3 regions of the Duganella hordei genome follow, and region 3 is predicted to be linked to each of the others. Evidence: predicted binding sites of a transcription regulator. Region 3 holds the regulator's gene; each other region holds the start of a gene.
The links. Region 3 encodes sigma-54, which starts transcription at its own class of promoters, with help from an activator protein. Its sites were predicted from a motif close to TGGCANGNAANCTGCTTT; they were not measured.
Positions count from the first base shown of each region.

Region 1 (4,487 bases), on a different contig from region 3:
GCGGGCCAAGGCCATCAGCGCCTGTTCCAGCATCAGCCCGACCACGCCGATGGCGACGATGGCGATGATGATGTGCGGGACATTCAGGTTGTTCCACTCGTCCCACACCCAGAAGCCGATGCCCACGCCGCCGGTCAGCATTTCCGCCGCGACGATCACCAGCCATGCGGTGCCGATCGACAGCCGCACGCCGGTCAGGATGTAGGGCAGCGCCGACGGCAGCAGGATCTTGGTCAGCACCTTCCACTCCGACAGGTTCAGCACGCGCGCCACGTTCATGTAGTCCTGCGGCACGCGCTGCACGCCCACGGCGGTGTTGATGATCATCGGCCAGATCGAGCAGATGAAGATCGACCATATGGCCGCCGGGTTGGCGGACTTGAACACCAGCAGCCCGATAGGCAGCCAGGCCAGCGGCGACACCGGCTTGAGCAAGCTGATGATCGGGCCGAACATGTTGCCGACGAACTGCACGCGACCGATCAAAAAGCCCAGCGGAATGCCGACCATGGCGGCCAGTCCGAAGCCCACCGCCACGCGCTGCAGCGACGCCAGCACGTTCCAGCCTATGCCCTGGTCGTTCGGGCTGGTGCGGTAGAACGGATCGGAGAACAACTTGACCGCTTCCTGCAGCGTGGCCAGCGGCGTCGGGAAGGCGGAGTTGTTGGTGGTGATGATCTGCCAGACCAGCACCAGCAAGGCCGCGCCCAGCAGCGGCGCGACGATCTTCACCGCCGTGGCGGACACCTGCTGCCGCACGCGGGTCGCGGAATTGGCCGCCAGCGGACGGCGCGGGCGGCGCGCCGGTGCGGCCGCGGTAGGAGCTTCGATGGCCGCCGCGACGGGCGCGGCGCTTTCCGGCTGGAGCATGGCGTTCATGGCATTCTCCTATCAGGCTTTGATTTTGAACGAGGCGGCGAACGCTTTCGGGTTCTTGCCGTCCCAAACGGAACCGTCCATCAGCTTCGAGCTGCGCATGGGGCTCTTGGGCACCGGTGTCTTGGTCATCGCCGCCGCATCCTTGTACAGGTCGATCTGGTTGACCGCCGTGGCGACGGCCAGGTAGTCCGGATCCTCCTTCATCAGCCCCCAGCGGCGATGCTGCGTCATGAACCACATGCCGTCCGACAGGTAAGGGAAGTTGACCGCGCCGTCGTTGTAGAACTTCATGTGGTTGGCGTCGTCCCAGGTCTTGCCCAGGCCATTCTGGTAGCGGCCCATGATGCGCTGGTCGATCGCGTCCTTGCTGGTGTTGACGTAGGACTTGTCGGCAATGACCTCGGCCATCTTGTTCTTGTTGGCCAGCGACGAATCGATCCACTTGCCCGCTTCGAGGATGGCGGCCATCATCGCGCGGCAGGTGTTGGGATACTTCTTGGCGAATTCCAGCGTCGAGCCCAGCACCTTCTCCGGGTGATCCTTCCAGATGTCCTGGGTGGTGGTGGCGGTGATGCCGATGCCGTCCATGATGGCCCGGTGGCCCCATGGTTCGCCCACGCAGAAGCCGTCCATGTTACCGACGCGCATATTGGCCACCATCTGCGGCGGCGGCACGGTGATGACCTTGGCGTCCTTCATCGGATTGATGCCGTTGGCGGCCAGCCAGTAGTACAGCCACATCGCGTGGGTGCCGGTCGGGAAGGTCTGGGCGAAGGTGTATTCGCGCTTGTCGGTCTGCATCAGCTTGGCCAGCGATGCGCCATCGACCGCGCCCTTGTCCGACAGTTTTTTGGACAGCGTGATGGCCTGGCCGTTGTTGTTCAGGCTCATGAGCACCGCCATGTCCTTCTTCTGGCCGCCGATGCCCATCTGTACGCCGTAAAGCAGGCCATACAGCACATGGGCCGCGTCGAGATCGCCGTTGGCCAGCTTGTCGCGCACGCCGGCCCATGAGGCCTCCTTGCTGAGCACGAACTTGACGCCGTATTTTTTATCCAGCCCCAGCACCGACGCCATCACCACGGAGGCGCAGTCGGTCAGCGGAATGAAGCCGATCTTGATTTCTTCCTTTTCCGGCTTGTCCGAACCAGCCGCCCATACCCCACCCGTTGACAATCCCAACATGCTCCCCCCAGCTACTAGACTTGCGCCTTGGATGATTTGCCGGCGTTTGATATTGACGCCAGTGTCGGCGTTGCCGCCGGATGGCAGGTCGCTGCCCGCTTGTAGCTTTTTATATTCCATCGCAAATCCCCAAAAAAAAAGTCTACCCACATGAACGAATTCATGAGTGTAGACATCGTTGTCTGGTGGTCCCCGCCGCCGTTGGCGGGAATCATCGTGCGCGACATTGCGCATACTTGAGCTACTGCAAGGTCCGTGCCAGCAGGGTTTACAGAGGGGAATGGGCAAAAAACGGGGAGAGGCGCGCCGCGCCGTGGCGCAAAAAAATGCACCGCTATTGCGCAGTGCATCATTTTGGACGGGGGATTTAGCCGAGCAAGTCTTCGACGTCGATGATGCGCTGGGCCACTTCGGACAGCTTGAGGTTCTTGCTCATCGCCATGCTGCGCAGCTTTTGAAAGGCCTGCTCTTCGGTGAAACGTTGGCGTTCCATTAACAGGCCCTTGGCGCGTTCGATGATCTTGCGCTCGGCCAGCTTGCTCTTGGTGTCGGACAGCTCGTCCAGCAGCTTCTGCTCGCGCTTGAAGCGGGCCAGCGCCACCTGCAGCACCGGCTTGATGCGCTCGCTCTGCAGGCCGGCCACGATGTAGGCCGACACGCCGGCCGCCATGGCCGCCTCCATGCTCTCGGTATCCTCGCTCTCGGTGAACATGACGATGGGCCGGCGCTCGTCGCGCGTGGCGATGACGATGTGCTCCAGCACGTCGCGCGCGTCGGACTCGGCATCGACGATGATCATGTCCGGCTGCAGCTGGGCGATGCGCTCGGGCAGGTACATGTCCGGCGGCAGCGAGGCGACGATGTCGTAGCCCGCCTCCAGCAGGCCGATGCGCAGCGCGCGGGCCCGCTCGGCCTGGGCGCGCAACGACTCGTCATCCTCGTCGCCGGCGTGGATGATGGTGTTGACGACCACGATACGTAAATGTTTCATGGTCATACTAGGGACGGAGTGTGGTTCATGACTCTTAAGCAAGCAAGAATCAAACCAGTAATTTTGATGTGCATTTGCAGATTCTACGGCACAAAGCCGAAATCCTGCCAGCCCATCCTTCAGCGCTGCATGCCCCAGCGGCGGATGGTGAACGTTTCCAGTGGACGGAATACGACGTTCTCCACCAGCAACCCGATCAGGATGACGGCGGCCAGGCCAGCGAAAACCTTGTCGGTGTAGAGCTCGTTGCGGTTCTGGAAAATGTACCAGCCGAGGCCGCCCTGGCCGCCGGTGGTGCCGAACACCAGCTCGGCCGCGATCAGCGTGCGCCAGGCGAAGGCCCAGCCGATTTTCAGGCCGGACAATATCGACGGCAGCGCGGCCGGCACCAGGATCTGCAGCACGAAGCGCAGCCCGCGCAGGCCGTAATTGCGGCCGGCCATGCGCAGCGTTTCGGGCACGCCCTGGAATCCGGCGTAGGCGCCCAGCGCCAGCGGCCACAGCACCGCATGCACGATGACGAAGATCAGGCTGGCGCGGCCGAGGCCGAACCACAGCAGGGCCAGGGGCAGCAGCGCGATGGCCGGCAGCGGGTTGAACATCGAGGTCAGCGTCTCCAGCAGGTCGCGGCCGATCCTGGTCGACGCGGCCAGCGCGGTCAGCGCGAAGGCGGCCAGCACGCCGACGACATAGCCCTGCAACAGCACGGACAGCGAGGCGCCGATGCGGCCCGTCAGCTCGCCGCTGGCGATGCCGCCGATGAAGGCTTGCGCGGTTTGCAGGAAGCCGGGCAGCAGCAGGTCGTTGTCGGTCCAGCGGGCGACCGCCTGCCACAGGCCGGCCAGCAGCATGAGGATGAACGTCTTGCGCAGCCAGGCCTGGCGCCATGCGCGCTGCAGCGGCGGCGGCGTGGTGTCGGCTTCGCGCCGCGGCGGAGCGGCGGTGATGTATTCGCATTCCTGGCGGATCGGCGGATCGAGAAGCAGGCTCATAGCGCGACACTCCACTCGGCCGGCGCGGCGGCTGGCGCATCGAACAGCAGGCTGTGGATGCGCCGCGTGGCGGCCTGGAACTCGGCGCTGCCGGCGCTGCCGAGGCTAAACTGGTGGCTGTTCAACTCCGCCCTCACCTGCCCCGGATGCGGCGACAGCAGCAGGATGCGGTTGCCCACCACCAGCGCCTCCTCGATCGAATGGGTGACGAACAGCAGCGTGAAGCGCAGCTCTTCCCACAAGCGCCCCAGCTCCTCCTGCATATTGCGCCGCGTGAGCGCATCGAGCGCGGCGAAGGGTTCGTCCATCAGCAGCACTTCCGGCTGCATCGCCAGCGCGCGCGCAATCGCCACGCGCTGCTTCATCCCGCCGGACAAGGTGTGCGGATGCGCGTTCTCGAAGCCGGCCAGGCCCACCTTGGCGATCCAGTGCAGCGCCCG
Region 1 covers NZ_BPWI01000003.1:469,523-474,009, forward strand. Annotated here, with positions in the region: gene ntrB (nitrate ABC transporter permease) at 1-879, opposite strand, end outside; gene ABWW33_RS10230 (CmpA/NrtA family ABC transporter substrate-binding protein) at 892-2,064, opposite strand; gene ABWW33_RS10235 (ANTAR domain-containing response regulator) at 2,432-3,055, opposite strand; gene ABWW33_RS10240 (ABC transporter permease) at 3,175-4,047, opposite strand; gene ABWW33_RS10245 (ABC transporter ATP-binding protein) at 4,044-4,487, opposite strand, start outside.
Region 1: ABWW33_RS10230 (CmpA/NrtA family ABC transporter substrate-binding protein) is a predicted target of sigma-54. The motif match lies at 2,308-2,325, and genes of this name have one in related genera.

Region 2 (4,487 bases), on a different contig from region 3:
GGTTCTCGCGGCCGATGCCCGACTGCTTGTAGCCGCCGAACGCGGCGTGGGCCGGATACAGGTGGTAGCAATTGGTCCAGACGCGGCCGGCCTGAATGGCGCGACCGACACGGAAGGCACGCGAGCCGTCGCGCGTCCACAGGCCGGCGCCCAGGCCGTACAAGGTGTCGTTGGCGATGCGCAGCGCATCCGCTTCGTCCTTGAAGGTGGTCACCGACACCACCGGTCCGAAAATCTCCTCCTGGAAGATGCGCATCGAGTTGTCGCCCTTGAACACGGTCGGACGCACGTAGTAGCCATCCTTCATGTCGCCGCCCTGGACGTTGCGCCCACCCCCCGCCAGCAGCTGTGCGCCCTCCTGCTTGCCGATGTCGATGTACGACAGGATCTTTTCCAGCTGCTCCTGCGAGGCCTGCGCGCCCAGCATGGTGCTGGCGTCCAGCGGATTGCCCTGCTTGATCGCCGCCACGCGGGCCAGCGCGCGCTCGATGAATTTTTCGTAGATCGATTCCTGGATCAACACGCGCGAGGGGCAGGTGCACACCTCGCCCTGGTTCAGCGCGAACATGGCGAAGCCTTCGAGGCATTTGTCGAAGAAGGCGTCGTCGGCGTCCATGACATCCTCGAAGAAGATGTTCGGCGATTTGCCGCCCAGTTCCAGCGTGACGGGAATCAGGTTCTGTGCGGCGTACTGCATGATCAGGCGCCCGGTTCCCGTCTCGCCGGTGAAGGCGATCTTGGCGATGCGCTTGTTCGACGCCAGCGGCTTGCCGGCCTCCAGGCCGTAACCATTCACCACATTCAGCACGCCCGGCGGCAGCAGGTCGCCGATCACTTCCAGCAGCACCATGATCGAGGCGGGAGTCTGTTCGGCGGGCTTGAGCACCACGCAGTTACCGGCAGCCAGCGCGGGCGCCAGCTTCCACACCGCCATCAGGATGGGGAAGTTCCACGGAATGATCTGGCCCACCACGCCGAGCGGCTCATGGAAATGGTAGGCATAGGTTTCGGCGTCGATCTGTGCCACCGAGCCTTCCTGGGCCCGGATGCAGCCGGCGAAGTAGCGGAAATGGTCGATCGCCAGCGGAATATCGGCGGCGGTGGTTTCGCGGATAGGCTTGCCGTTGTCGATGGTTTCGGCGGTGGCGATCAACGCCAGGTTGGCTTCCATGCGGTCGGCGATCTTGTTGAGGATGTTGGCGCGCTCGGTCTGCGAGGTCTTGCCCCAGGCGTCCTTGGCGGCGTGGGCGGCGTCCAGCGCCAGCTCGACATCCTCGGCGGTGGAACGCGCCACTTCGCAGAATACCTGGCCGGTGATCGGCGTGACGTTGCCGAAGTATTCGCCCTTGACCGGCGCGACGAACTTGCCGCCGATGTAGTTGTCATAGCGTTGTTTGAATGGATTGGCAACGCCCAGTTTGCTGATGTCTGCGAGATTCATGTCGTCCTCTTTCTGCTGTGGTTATGAGGCCGCTGTAAAGCGTAGCGGCGGTGGGTACTGCGCCCTCTCCTTTTCGCAAGCACCGTGCCAGCACCGCTCATACAGGGGAATACCGTGCGGCGAGGGTGCTACGGCCTGTCGCGGCCGTGTGTCAACTGTTCATCTTTGGAACAGGTGTGTGCCGATGGAGCAGCGGGATCAGCGGATCACCACACCCCAAGGCAGCTCGCGGACGGCAATGTCCGGCTGCTTGACGGCGCCGGCCGTATCGATGACGGAAACACTGTTCGAGCGGCCGTTGGCCACGTACAGCCTGGCGCCGTCCGGCGTCAGCGCCATGTTCCAGGGCCGCTTGCCGACGGCGACGGTGGCCACTACGGCATTGGTGGCGGTGTCGATCGCCATCACGCTGGCATCGATACCGTTCGAGACGTAGACCATGCGGCCGTTCGGATGCACCGCGATGCCGTTGGCGTTCCTGCCGGCGGGGATGCGCGCTACCGCCGCCAAGGTCGCCATGTCGACCACATACACGGCGTTGGCCAGCTCGCAGGCCACATAGGCGCGGGCGCCGTCCGGACTGAAACCCATGCCGCGCGGGCGCAGGCCGACGGCGACGGAGCCGCTCTGGCGCCGCGCCGCGACATCGATCACGTCGACCTGCTCCGCCTCCTCGGCGCTGACCAGCAGCCAGCGTCCGTCCGGGCTGAACACGGCGTGCTCGGGATTCTTGCCCCGCACCGGAATATCGGCCAGCACCTCGCCGCTGCGGGCGTCGATCAGCGTGACGCTATTGCTTTCCTCGACCGCCACGGCGACATAGCGGCCGTCCGCCGACGCGCCCACGCCCTCCGGCGACTTGCCCAGTGCGATGCTGCGCACCACGTCGCCGCTGGCGGTATCGATCACCAGCAGCGCGTTGCTGGCGGCATCGGTCACGAACAAGCGCGTGCCCGCCGGATCGGCGGCGATACCGCGCGGCCGCCTGCCGGCGGCAATCTGGCGCAGCACTTTATCGGTGGACGTATCGATCACGCTGACGGTTCCTGATTTTTCATTCGGCACGTAGGCCAGAGGCGCTGCCCATGCCGGGCCGGCCAGCAGGAGGAGCAAAGATAGAAGGATGCGGGAGCTGTTCATGGAGTCGCCTTTCAGAAAATACCCATACCGTTGCAATCGCCATGCCACGCATAAAAACCGGATGGCAGGTATATTGCTTACTGGTCCGATATAACACTGACCAAAACGGAGACAACATGAAGCAATCCCTTTTCCCCTTGAATGCGGTGGCGGCGCTGTTCGCCCTTGGCAGCGGCGCCATGGCCGCCGAGGAAGCCGGCGTTCCGCCTGACGTGGTGGTGGTCAGCGCCACCCGCGTAGGCCACACTGTGTTCGACATGCCCGCCGCGATCGACGTGATCGACGCCGCGCGGATCCGCGACGGCCAGGCGCGCGTCAACGCCAGCGAGGCGTTGGCGGCGGTGCCCGGCCTGGTGGCACAAAACCGCCAGAACTATGCACAGGACCTGCAGATATCCTCACGCGGCTTCGGCGCCCGCTCGGCGTTCGGGGTGCGCGGCGTGCGGCTGATCGCCGACGGCATCCCGGCCAGCATGCCGGATGGCCAAGGCCAGGCCGCCACCTTCAATCTCGACATGGCCGAGCGTATCGAGGTATTGCGCGGGCCGTTTTCCGCCATCTACGGCAACCACTCCGGCGGTGTGATCCAGCTGTTCACACGCGAGGGCGAAGGCGCGCCATCGGTTGAAACCACGCTCACGGCAGGCAGCTATGGCAGCCGCAAGGCCGACCTGAACGCCCAAGGCAAGCAGGCCGGCATCGGCTATGTGCTGGACGCCTCGCGCTTCGAGACCGACGGCTACCGCGCCCACAGCGCCGCCACCCGCGACCAAGTCTACGCCAAACTGACGCTGGCGCCGGTGGAAGGCGCCACCTTGGCCATCGTCTCCAATGCGCTGCGCCAGGACGACACCCAAGACGCGCTGGGCGTCACTTGGGCCACCTACCAGCGTGATCCGCGCGCCGGCGAGATCGACACCACCGACACGCAAACGCCGAAACGCACGCTGGCAGACCGCTACAACACCCGCAAGAGCATCGACCATCAGCAGATCGGCGCCAGCTGGGAGCAGCGATTCGGCGAAGACCGTATGCGCGTCACCGCTTACGGCGGCAATCGCGGCGTGATCCAGTACCAGGCGTTCTCCAAGGCCTTCCAGGCGCCCGCCACACACTCCGGCGGCGTAGTCGATTTCGACCGCGATTTCTACGGCACGGACCTGAACTGGCTGCACGTCGGCCAACTGGCGGGCGGCAAGCTCAGTACCACCGTCGGTGTTGAGTACGGCCGCTCCAGCGACGCGCGCAAAGGCTATGAAAACTTCATCGGCACACAGTTCGGTGTCAAGGGCGCGCTGCGGCGCGACGAGAACGATAAAGTGACCAACCTCGATCCTTACGCACAAGCCGAGTGGGAAGCCGGCGCGTGGATGCTGAGTGCGGGCCTGCGCCACAGCAGCGTGAAGATTTCCGTTGACGACCACTTCCTCGGCAATGGCAACGACAGCGGCAGCCTCGATTACAGCCACACCACACCGGTACTGGGATTGCTGTACAAGTTGACGCCGGGGCTGAACGTGTACGCCAGCGCCGCACGCGGCTTCGAGACGCCGACGCTCAATGAGCTGTTCTACTCAGGCACCGGCGGCGGCTTCAACTTCCGTCTGCAACCGGCGCAAAGCACCCACCTGGAAGCCGGCATCAAGGCTCGCCTGGGCGAGCAGACCCGCATCAACGCTGCGGTGTTCCAGGTCCGTACCCGCGACGAACTGGTGGTCGACAGCAGCAGCGGCGGCCGCACCAGCTACCGCAACGCCGGCCGCACGCTGCGTCAGGGGATGGAGTTGTCGCTCGACAGCTCCTGGCGCTATGGCCTGAGCACGCGCATGGCGCTGACGAGCCTGCGCGCCGTCTACGACCGGGGCTTCGGCACGGTGCTGGAAGGCAGCCGCCTGCCGGGCGTACC
Region 2 covers NZ_BPWI01000034.1:9,144-13,630, forward strand. Annotated here, with positions in the region: gene adh (aldehyde dehydrogenase) at 1-1,441, opposite strand, end outside; gene ABWW33_RS32360 (beta-propeller fold lactonase family protein) at 1,640-2,581, opposite strand; gene ABWW33_RS32365 (TonB-dependent receptor family protein) at 2,698-4,487, shown strand, end outside.
Region 2: ABWW33_RS32360 (beta-propeller fold lactonase family protein) is a predicted target of sigma-54. The motif match lies at 2,611-2,628, and genes of this name have one in related genera.

Region 3 (4,487 bases):
GTGGGTCGACGGCGAAGCCGAACGCATCGAGTACAGCGACAAGACCGACCTGGTCAAGCTATTTTCCAAGGCCAAGGTGCGCCGTCTCGAAGGCGGCCGCCTGAGCGACGAGGTCGACGGCGAATTCATTTCCTATGACAGCCGCAAGGAACAGTTCGCGGTCAAGAACACCGTCACCGGCGAGAGCAAGCCGGGCGCCGGCCGTGGCACGATGGTGATCCAGCCGGCGATCCGTCCGGCGGCGCCTGCAGCCTCGGCGCCTGCCGCCTCCGCCACCACGCCTACGCCGGGGAAATAAATGGAACCATCCTGCGGTAGCACCCTGATCGTCAAAGGCCTGCAAAAGACTTACGGCAAGCGCCAGGTCGTGCACGACGTTTCGCTGCAGGTCGAGTGCGGCGAAGTGGTTGGCCTGCTGGGCCCCAACGGCGCCGGCAAGACCACCTCGTTCTACATGATCGTCGGCCTGGTGCCGTCGGACGCCGGCACCATCGACATCAGCGGCACCGACATCTCCAGCCTGCCGATCCACCGCCGCGCGTCGCTGGGGCTGTCCTACCTGCCGCAGGAAGCGTCGGTGTTCCGCAAGCTGACCGTGGAAGAAAATATCCGCGCCGTCCTCGAAATCCAGAAAGTGGACGGCAAGCCTTTATCCAAGGCTGCAATTGATGAACGGCTCAATACCCTGCTGGCCGATTTGCAGATCGAAAAGCTGCGCGAAAACCAGGCGCTGTCGCTGTCGGGCGGCGAACGCCGCCGGGTCGAGATCGCGCGCGCGCTGGCCACCAATCCGCGCTTCGTGCTGCTCGACGAACCATTCGCCGGGGTCGACCCGATCGCCGTCATTGAGATCCAGCGCATCGTGCGCTTCCTCAAGGAACGCGGCATCGGCGTCCTCATTACCGATCACAATGTGCGCGAGACGCTGGGCATCTGCGACCGCGCGTATATCATCAACCAGGGCACGGTATTGGCTTCAGGCCGGCCAGACGACATCATCGCCAATGAGTCGGTGCGTCGCGTGTACCTGGGTGAACACTTCAGGATGTAGCCTTACCCCATGAAACAGTCATTGCAACTGCGCACGTCGCAGCACCTCGCGCTGACACCTCAGCTGCAGCAGTCGATCCGGCTGCTGCAGTTGTCCACGCTGGAGCTGCACCAGGAACTCGAACAGCTGCTGACCGATAACCCGCTGCTGGAGCGTCTCGACGACCCGCTGGACCGCTCGCTGCGGCTGCTGTCGGACGGCGCCATCAGCCAGCAGGCCCCGGTCGGCGACGCGCCGCCGGAAGGCCCGCCCAACGCGCAGGAAGCGCCGGCCGCCGACGCCGACAACTACGACGGCCCCGCCGCCGACACCGAAAGCACCAGCAGCGACGCCGACGTCGACTGGAGCGACGCCGGCCGCAGCAAGGCGCCCGACGACGAGGACGCGCGCCCGCAGCTCGAAGCCAACCACTGCACGCTGCGCGAGCACCTGATGGAACAGATGCGCGTGACGGTGCTGGAAATGCGCGACCGCGCGCTGGTCGAGCTGATCATCGACGCGCTCGACGAAAACGGCTACCTGGAGGAATCGCTGGAGGACATCCACGCCCGCCTGCCGGAGGAACTGGAACTGGACATCGACGAACTGCAGACCGCCTTGTCGCTGCTGCAGAGCTTTGATCCGATGGGCGTGGGCGCGCGCAACGCGTCCGAGTGCCTGGCGCTGCAAATCAAGCGCTTGCCGGGCGTGCCGATGGTGACGCGGCGCATGGCGCTGGCCATCGTTGAAAACCATCTGACGTGGTTTGCCCAGCGCGATTTCAACAAGCTGAAAAAAGCGCTGCTGTGCGACGACGAGGATTTGCGCGAGGCGCAAACCGTGATCCGCCAGTGCAATCCGCATCCCGGTTCGGCGTTCGCGTCGGACGTGTCCGACTACGTGGTGCCGGACGTCATCGTCAAGAAATCGCGCACCGGTTGGCAGGTCAGCCTGAACAACGACGTCATGCCGCGCCTGCGCGTCAACGCCATGTACGCCAACCTGCTCAAGCAGGGAAAAGGCGAGGGCGCGATGGGCGCGCAGCTGCAGGAAGCCAAGTGGCTGATCAAGAATATGCGCCAGCGTTTCGACACCATCCTGCGCGTCGCCCAGGCGATAGTAGAAAGACAAAAGAACTTTTTCTCGCACGGCGCGGTTGCCATGCGCCCCCTTGTGCTTCGCGAAATTGCTGATACACTGGGTTTACACGAGAGTACTATTTCTCGGGTAACAACTCAAAAATACATGCTGACCCCGCACGGCATGTTTGAGTTGAAATATTTCTTTGGTAGCCATGTCGCCACCGAAGCGGGAGGGGAAGCAAGTTCGACGGCGATACGCGCACTCATCGTGCAATTGACAGGAGCAGAAGACCCGAAAAATCCTTTATCCGACAGTAAGATTGCGGACATGCTGGGAGAACAAGGCATGGTGATTGCGCGACGAACTGTTGCCAAATATCGCGAAGCGTTGAAAATCCCGCCAGTCAGTCTCCGCAAGTCTTTGTAGTTACTTGGTTCCTGCGCGCCCGGTAGTAATGGGCCACGCACTAACCGTAAGAAGCGACATCATCTTTAGGAGTGTGTATGAATCTCACCATCAGTGGACATCATCTCGAAGTGACCTCGGCCATCCGTGAATACGTGCAGAACAAGCTCGAACGCGTCACACGCCACTTTGATCAAGTGATTGATATTGCTGTCATTCTGACTGTAGATAACCTTAAAGAGAAAGAGAAACGCCAGAAGGCTGAAATCAACCTGCGCATGTCGGGTAAAACCGTCTACGTGGAAAGCCTGTCCCAGGACCTGTACGCCGCCATCGATACGCTGATCGACAAGCTGGATCGGCAGGTCATGAAATACAAAGCCAAGGTCCAAGAGCACGGCCACGATGCGATCAAGCATCTCCCGGATAGCTACGAACCCGCTGCCGCCGCCCTATAACAACGGCCCCGGCACCACTCGACTAAGGGCGCATCGGCGCCCTTTTTTGAGGTAAGATAGTTAAACGTTTAACTTGATGAGCCCTCCCATGAAATCTCACCTGATTGCCAGCACGTCATTGCTTGGCCTGCTCGCCACCGGCGCGGCGCTGGCGTGCGAAGCGCCGCCGCCGGCCCGCATCGACATCGACGCCAACAGCTACTACTCGGACGCGCACCATTCCGTCATCGATCCGGTGCTACGGGCGCGCAACATCGCCAACACCAAGCCGATCGAAGACTTCCTGGCCGAGGTGGCGAAGGGCGCCACCGCCTACCAGCTCGACCCCAAGGCCAACGCGGCCGACGGCGCCTGCGCGCTGACCTGGCTGGCCAGCTGGGCCGGGCAGAAGGCCATGCTGGGCAAGCTGTCCAGCGAGCAGGCCTACTACGTGCGCAAGTGGACGCTGGGCGGCATGGCGCTCAGCTACGCGCGCCTGAAGCCGGCCGCCGGCGCCGCGCAGCAGCAGGCCATCGAAGGCTGGCTCAAGACGCTGGCCGACGCCACGATGGCCCACTCCGATGCGAAGAAGGGCGGCCGCAACAACCACTACTACTGGGAAGGCCTGGCCGTCACCGCGGTCGGCGGCGTGACGGGCGACCAGCGCTACCTGGGCTGGGGCCGCAAGGTGTTCGACCACGCGATGGGGCAGATGGCGGCCGACGGCTCGCTGCCGGCCGAGATGGAGCGCGCGGCCAAGGCGCTGCACTACCAGGTGTACGCCACCGTGCCGCTGGTGATGATCGCGTCGATCCTGGACCTGCATGATCCCAAGCTGGACCAGATCGTCAAGTTCACCGTTGCGGCGTCGGCAGATCCGTCGGGCATCGCCAAGGCCACCGGCTTCGAGCAGGAGCGCGTCGGCGTGCTCGACGTGACCACCATCTACGGCCGCCACGAAGGCAAGCCGCAGGAGGCGCCGGCAAAGAAGCAATGGCAGCCGCGCCTGGGCGGCGATCTCAATCTGCCCAATCCGCTCGAACATCTGGCGGCGCGGAAGTCGCAGTAGAATAGGGTTTTTCCTTCAGCCCTTTTTACTCATGAGCGAATACGTCCACACCAGCGTCGGCAACGGCACCGGCACCATCACGCTGGACCGGCCCAAGGCCCTGAACTCGCTGTCGCTGGCGATGGTGCGCGACATCACGCAGGCGCTGCTGGCATGGCGCGACGACAGCTCGGTGGCCGCCGTGGTCATCCGCAGCAGCAGCGAAAAGGCGTTCTGCGCCGGCGGCGACATCCGCTTCTTCTACGACGTCGGCCGTGGCTCGCCGCAGGGCGGCAGCGCGCTGCTGGAGGATTTCTTCAGCGAGGAATACGCGCTCAACCACCTGATTCATTTTTATCCCAAGCCCTACATCGCGCTGATGGACGGCGTGGTCATGGGCGGCGGCATGGGCGTCTCGCAGGGCGGCCCGGACTGCCGCGTGCGCATCGTCACCGAGCGCACCCGGATGGCGATGCCGGAAGTG
Region 3 covers NZ_BPWI01000026.1:6,927-11,413, reverse strand. Annotated here, with positions in the region: gene lptA (lipopolysaccharide transport periplasmic protein LptA) at 1-298, shown strand, start outside; gene lptB (LPS export ABC transporter ATP-binding protein) at 299-1,051, shown strand; gene ABWW33_RS30800 (RNA polymerase factor sigma-54) at 1,061-2,539, shown strand; gene hpf (ribosome hibernation-promoting factor, HPF/YfiA family) at 2,617-2,976, shown strand; gene ABWW33_RS30790 (alginate lyase family protein) at 3,065-4,024, shown strand; gene ABWW33_RS30785 (enoyl-CoA hydratase/isomerase family protein) at 4,056-4,487, shown strand, end outside.